DNA from 2 places in the Micromonospora sp. NPDC048843 genome. Region 1 is predicted to be linked to the other one. Evidence: riboswitches for the same ligand, from Rfam matches in the RefSeq annotation. Region 1 holds a riboswitch; the other holds the start of a gene.

Evidence for each region. Region 1 has a riboswitch for S-adenosylmethionine ahead of AB0C20_RS06910 (ABC transporter substrate-binding protein). Riboswitches for the same ligand answer to the same signal wherever they lie in the genome.
Region 2: another riboswitch for S-adenosylmethionine. It lies ahead of thrC (threonine synthase); the one in region 1 lies ahead of AB0C20_RS06910 (ABC transporter substrate-binding protein).

What each region holds. Positions count from the first base shown of each region.
Region 1 is NZ_JBEZGJ010000018.1:23,869-27,150, forward strand. Features, by position in the region: gene AB0C20_RS06900 (amino acid ABC transporter ATP-binding protein) at 1-117, opposite strand, end outside; gene AB0C20_RS06905 (amino acid ABC transporter permease) at 114-887, opposite strand; gene AB0C20_RS06910 (ABC transporter substrate-binding protein) at 927-1,808, opposite strand; SAM riboswitch class IV at 2,079-2,190, opposite strand; gene AB0C20_RS06915 (amino acid transporter) at 2,277-3,282, opposite strand, start outside.
Region 2 is NZ_JBEZGJ010000247.1:4,306-7,587, forward strand. Features, by position in the region: gene AB0C20_RS33435 (GNAT family N-acetyltransferase) at 1-314, opposite strand, end outside; gene thrC (threonine synthase) at 582-1,868, opposite strand; SAM riboswitch class I at 1,879-2,014, opposite strand; gene AB0C20_RS33445 (DMT family transporter) at 2,083-3,045, opposite strand; gene AB0C20_RS33450 (metalloregulator ArsR/SmtB family transcription factor) at 3,137-3,282, shown strand, end outside.

The DNA of each region.
Region 1 (3,282 bases):
GGCCGTCGCGCCCCGGGGCACCGAGAGGTCGACGCCGCGCAGCACCCGGTTCGGTCCGAAGGCGAGGTGCACGTCGCGTACGTCGAGGCTGACCGATGTCGTCGTGGCGGTGGTCATCGCCGATCTCCTTCCGTCGCTGCGTACGACGCGATGTCGTCGTCCTCTTCGGTCGACGCGGTGGCCGGCCGACCGTTGCGCAGCCGCCTGTCGATCCAGTTGACGACGTGCGTCAGCGGGACTGTCAACGCCAGGTAGCAGAGCCCCGCCAGCAGCAGCGCCGACTCGTTGCCGGTGGTGGCCGCGTAGTCCTGCCCGATCCGGAACAGCTCCCGCTGGCTGGCCACCAGGCCGAGGAAGTAGACCAGGCTGGAGTCCTTGATCAGCGCGATGAGCTGGTTCACCCAGGCTGGCAGCACCCGCCTGATGCCCTGCGGAATGATCACCAGCCGCATCGATTCTGCCCAGGAGAAGCCGAGCGCCCGCGAGCCCTCCAACTGGGCGGCCTCCACCGACTGGATGCCCGAGCGGAAGATCTCCCCGATGTACGCGGCGGCGATGAGCGACAGCGCCAGGATGCCCAACGGGTAGGGGTCCGGCCCCCAGACCTGCATGCCCAGCGGGGCCAGCCCGACGCCGATCAGCAGGATCGTCGCCGCGGCCGGCAGCCCTCGGAACACGTCGGTGTAGACCCGCGCCGGCCAGCGCAGCCAGCGGCTGCGGGAGATCCCGGCGACGGCCAGCAGCAGGCCCAGTACCGAGCCGAGCAGGGCGGCGGAGACCGCCAGGATCAGCGTGTTGGGCAACCCGACGGTCAGCATCTCGGGCAGTGCCTCGCGCATCGCGTCCCAGTCGAAGAAGGTCTCCCACAGGGTGCTCAACGGATCCATCGGTCGCTCCTCCTACCGCCCCGCTCGCTCGTCACCGGCTCAGGACGCGGTCGACGCGGACGCCGACGGCGCAGCCGACGCGGACGGGGCCTGCACAGTGCCGCTGCCCGGCGTGAAGTCCGCCGGGATCGGCCGGCCCGGGTAGTACTGCGCCTGCAACCGGCTCCAGGTGCCATCGGCGACGACCTCGTCGAGGCCCTTGTTCAGCGCCTCGCGCAGCTTGTCGTTCCCCTTGGCCACGGCGTACGCGGTCGGTGCCGGGCTGAGCTCCTTGGCCGCTACGGTGATCTTGCCGTTGCTGTCGGTGGCCGACTTCTCGCCGATCTCCGCCGGGGCGATCCAGGCGTCGGCGGTGCCCGCCTTGAGCTGGTTGATCGCGCCGTTGTAGTCCGGCACCCGCACCGGGTTGAGCTGCTTGCCGCTGGCGTAGTCGTCCTGGACGGTGCCCTGCACCACCACTACCCGCTTGCCGGCGAGCTGGTCGAAGCCGGTGATCGGCGAGCCGGCCGGGACGTCCAGGCCGAAGTAGCCGAAGTCGTAGCCGTCGCCGAAGTCGACAGTCTTCTTGCGGGCCTCGGTGATGGTGATCGAGGAGCTGCCCACGTCGAACTTGCGGTTGTTGACCTGGCTGAGCAGCGCGGAGAAGTCGGTGCCGACGAACTCGACGGTGAGGCCGAGCTTGCCGGCCACGGCGGTCAGCAGGTCGTTGTCGAAGCCTGTGAACTTGCCGTCCTTGAGGTACACGTTCGGCGGGGCGTCGGTCAGCGTTCCGGCGCGCAGCACACCCGCCTGGGCCAGGCCGTACGGGTTGGCGGTGGCGTCGGACGAGCTGTCGTCGCCGCAGGCGGTGAGGGCGGTGGCGGCAAGGATCGTGGCGGCGCCCAGGGCGGCGGCGCGGGTCAGGGCAGGAAGGAATCGCACTGGTGTCTCCGAAGGGTGGTGTCTCGGCGCGCACGGACGTGCGCCACCGACGGCGCGCCCCGATGGGCGTACCGGTGGGAAAGAGCTGGGGAAGGGGGTGCTAGAGCGCGGTGCCGCGACAGGCGGCGCTGCACATTCGCATCATGTCCACGTGCCGTCGCCGGATCAGTGCGGGCGAGGGTCGACCGGTGCGGGAGTCCGCGACGTCGGTCGGTGGTGTGGTGCTGAGGATGCGCATGGTTCTCCCGGGTCTGTGCTGACCTGGGTGCCAGGCCACGCTTGCACCGACGTCCTGCCGGTGCCTGGTCTTCACCCGGGGCACCCCACCGCGGAGGAGGGTTGCCGGCCAGCGAGCCGGGGCTTCGCGCTGGCACTCATGACCTGCGCCGAGGCTAGCAGCACGAACCTGTGGATCGTCCAGTCGTTATGACCACGCTCACGCCGCGCGACGGTCCGCCGGCTCGCAGGTCAGCCGGCGTGCACGTGCGGTCGACGGTGCGGGTCGGGCTCCTGGCGGCGCAGGATCTCCCGGGTCACCGAGGCGATGGCGCCCTGTCCGAATGCCAGGTAGCGCAGGAAGTTGCGGGTGGGGCCGCCCTCGGACCACTCGAAGTAGATGTGGGGGCGCCGACGGCTGCGGTCGCGGATCTCCAGCAACAGGGCGGCGAGCGCGGTGGGCACCGACGAGCTGGCCAGGCTGAGCACCGGGAAGCGGCCGTCGACCACACTGCCGCGGATCAGCAACTCGGTCTCGAAGTCGGACGGGTCGGTGACAGTGACCTCGACGAAGATGACGTCGCTGTCGTCGGGAAAGTCGTTGTCCGCCATGGTCTGCGCCAGCTTGGCGCGGTACTCCGTCTCGTCGCGCCGGTCGGGTTCGTGCGCGATGAGGCGAATCCGTCGTCCGGCGCGTTCGTCGATCATGCGGGCCGCGGCGTGGTCCAGCTCGACGTGGTCGACGCGCAGCTCGTAGGCCCGCATCAGCCGGGACAGCACCGACACCAGGACGATCCCGCCGATGAAACAGGCCGCGATCTTGACGCCGCTCGGACGCTCCACCACGTTCGCGACAGTGGTGTAGACGAAGATCACCGCGATGACCCCGAACGCGATGGTCCGGCCGCGCTGACGCTGCCGCAGCGCCGCGAGCGTCACCGCCGTCGCGGCCGAGGTGATCAACACCAGGACCCCTGTGGCGTACGCGCCGCCCTGCGCGTCCACGCTGGCCTCGAAGACGATCGTGATCAGGAACGCCACCGCGGTGAAGACCAGCACCAGCGGCCGGACGGCTCGCGCCCAGGTAGGCGCCATGCCGTAGCGGGGCAGGTAGCGCGGTACGAGGTTGAGCAGGCCAGCCATCGCCGACGCCCCGGCGAACCAGAGGATTCCGATGGTGGACAGGTCGTAGATGGTGCCGAACACCTCGCCGAGGTGGGCGTGCGCCAGGTAGGCCAGCGCGCGCCCGTTCGCCGGC
Region 2 (3,282 bases), on a different contig from region 1:
TACTCGTGCAGGGCCCGGCCGACGCCCCGGCGCCGCAGCCGCGGATGCACCAGCAGCTCGGCGGTGGCGTTGTCGGTGTTGTCGAGCTGCGGCAGGTCCAGTTGCAGGTAGCCGGCCGGCACGCCGTCCAGGCGGGCCAGCGCCCAGAGCGACAGGGTGCCGGGCATCGGCGTGTGGAACATCGCGTCGAACCGGCGCCGGCAGAAGGGCGGGAAGTCCGGGAGATCAGCGTCGTTGGCCGCCGACCCGATCCGGTACGCCTCGTCGACGGAAGTCCGGTCGGCGCCGTCGAACGACGCGATGGTGATGCTCATGCCAGTGAGCGTGCACCTTACAAAAGCGACCGGGCCAGCGAATTACTCGCTGGCCCGATCGAACGTTGGTCGGGAGGGACACTCGCACAACGCCTCCGGCGTTGGGTCGCAAGAACTTCAAAAGTCTTCGGCGAAATGCCCTCCCGCACGGAGCATCTTGCGCCGTCCGGTTCCTGCCGTCAAGTCCGTAGCGGCGGGTTTTCCACACTCACAGCGAAAACCCAGTTACCGACTGATCGACTCGGCCCCTTGCTCCGAGTGAGCCCGTCAGCCGAGGAGGCCGGCGTCGCGGGCGGCGCGCAGCGAGGGCTTGATGTGGTGGGTCGGCCCGACCTGGCCGGCCACCGCGTCGATGGTCTTCAGACCCTCGCCGGTGTTGAACACGACGGTCTCGGCCGTCGGGTCGAGACGACCGGACTCGACCAGCTTGCGCAGCACGGCCACTGTTACCCCACCCGCGGTCTCGGCGAAGACCCCCGTGGTACGGGCCAGATCGCGAATGCCCGCGCGGATCTCGTCGTCGTCGGCGTACTCCATCCAGCCGCCGGTGCGGCGGACCGCCTCCAGGGCGTAGAGGCCGGCCGCCGGGTCGCCGATGTTGAGCGACTTGGCGATGCCGGTGGGCTTGACCGGGACGATCGTGTCGGTCTCGGTGTGCAGGGCGACGGCGATCGGGTTGCAACCGGCGGACTGCGCGCCGAAGACCTTCCAGCCGTCAGCGGGCGCCTCGACAAGGCCGATCTCCACCAGTTCGGAGAACGCCTTGTCAATCTTGGTGAGCAGCTCGCCGCTGGCCATCGGGATGACCACCTGCGCCGGGATCCGCCAACCGAGCTGCTCGGCCACCTCGTAGCCGAGGGTCTTGGAGCCCTCCGCGTAGTACGGCCGGACGTTCACGTTGACGAACGCGGTGTCCTCGAATTCGTCGGTCTCCACCAGCTCACCGCAGAGCCTGTTGACATCGTCGTACGAGCCGTCGATGGCGACCAGTTCGCCGCCGTAGACGGCGGTGGTGATGACCTTGCCCTGCTCCAGGTCGCTGGGGATGAAGACCACCGAGGGCGCACCGGCGCGGGCCGCGTGGGCGGCCACCGAGTTGGCCAGGTTGCCTGTCGACGCGCAGGCGAACCGGCTGAAGCCGAGCGCCTTGGCGGCGGTGAGCGCCACCGAGACGACCCGGTCCTTGAACGAGTGGGTGGGGTTGGCGCTGTCGTCCTTGACCCAGAGCGGCGCGGTGATGCCCAGTTCGGCGGCGAGGTGCGGGGCCGCCACCAGTGGGGTCAGCCCCGGGTCGAGGGTGACCCGGCTGGCCGGGTCCTGACCGGCGGGGAGCAGCGCGGCGTAGCGCCAGATGTTGTTCGGGCCGGCCTCGATCTGCTCGCGGGTGACGGCGGCCAGCGCGGCGGTGTCGTAGTCGACTTCCAGCGGGCCGAAACACTCGTAACAGGCGTGCTGGGCGGCGAGCGGGTAGCGGGCCGAACAGGCACGACAGACCAGGGCGCGGGCGGGGCTGGCGGAGGTGTCGATGCCGGAGGCGACGAGCGTCGACGTCATGTCGAGAGTCCTCTCATCTTTCCCCGCATCGCACGGTGCGGCGGGGACGGAATTGGCACCTGCCCCGCGGGTCGCTCAGCGGTGAGCGCGCAGGGTGGTTGCCGGGGCGTCGTCGGGCCGTATCCCTCAGCCCCTCTGGATGAGGTATTCAGTTGTGCCGTCGAGTCTAGGACAACGCTGTCGGTCGCTGCTACCGCTGATCCCAGGTAGTGGGTCAGCGGGCGCTCACCGCCACCGGATCGGTCACCGCGATCGGGTCCGTCACCGCGGTCGGCCGGGGCAACGACGTGGTCCGGGGCCGGGCGGCGAGGTTCGCGGCGATCAGGGCGGCGATCGTGATGGCGGCCCCGACCAGTTCGACGGGCTCCGGGCGGTAGCCGCGGGCGATCTGCACCGCGAAGGTGGTCACCGGAACCAGGTTCATGAACAGCGCGGCGTTGGCGGCACCGAGTCGCTGCACGCCGGTGTTCCAGGCCAGGACCGCGATCACGGCACCCACCAGCACGGCGTACGCCAGTTGCGGGGTGACCGCCACGAGGTCGGCGGCGGCCGGCGCGTGCTGCCAGCCGACGGCGTCGGCGCCGACGCTCAGGACGAGCATGGCGGCCGTGCCGGCGAGCGCGGTCAGTGTGGTGAAGCGCAGCGGTGACCACTCGCCGAACCGGCTGGCGCCGTGGGTGTAGATGCCCCAGCCCAGCACCGCGCCGATCATCATGAGCCCGCCGAGGCCGAACTGGCCGAGCCCGGCCAGGCTGCCGCGCGTGATCACCAGACCGACGCCGAGGAGCGCCACCAGGGAGAGGGCCAGCAGGAGTGGCTTCGGGCGTACGCCGTCGCGGGCCCAGCGGACGAGCTGGGTGATCACCGGCGTGGTGGCCACGAAGAGGGAGATCTGCTGCGGGGCGGCGTGTTCGAGCGCCAGGTTGGTGAGCAGGTTGAAGCCCGCGAAGCCGACCACTCCGAGCACCACCACCTCCAGCGCCCGGCCACCGTGCCGGAGAGCGCCGGCACCCTCGCGGAGCAGCAGGATGGCGACCAGGACGACGGCGGCCAGCAGGTAGCGCGCGGTGGTCAGGTTGAGCGGGTCGACCCGGTCGAGCGCGCTGGCCAGGATCGGGAACATCACGCCCCAGCCGAGCACTGCGACCAGTGGGAACGCGGTGGCGCGGGATCGCATCGGCAACTCCAATGTTCGAGTATCGTCGAACCAACGACACCGACCATAGGGCGTCGTTCGATAGTTGTCGAACAAGGGTTACACTGGTCACATGGAGCCGCACGAGCCCGACCTGACCGCCGTACCGGTCACCAGCGTGTTGGCCGCACTCGCCGACGACGTGCGGCTACAGATCGTCCGCGCGCTCGCCGAGGGCGGCGAGTCCGCCTGCGGCAGTTTCGACTTCGGCGTCTCCAA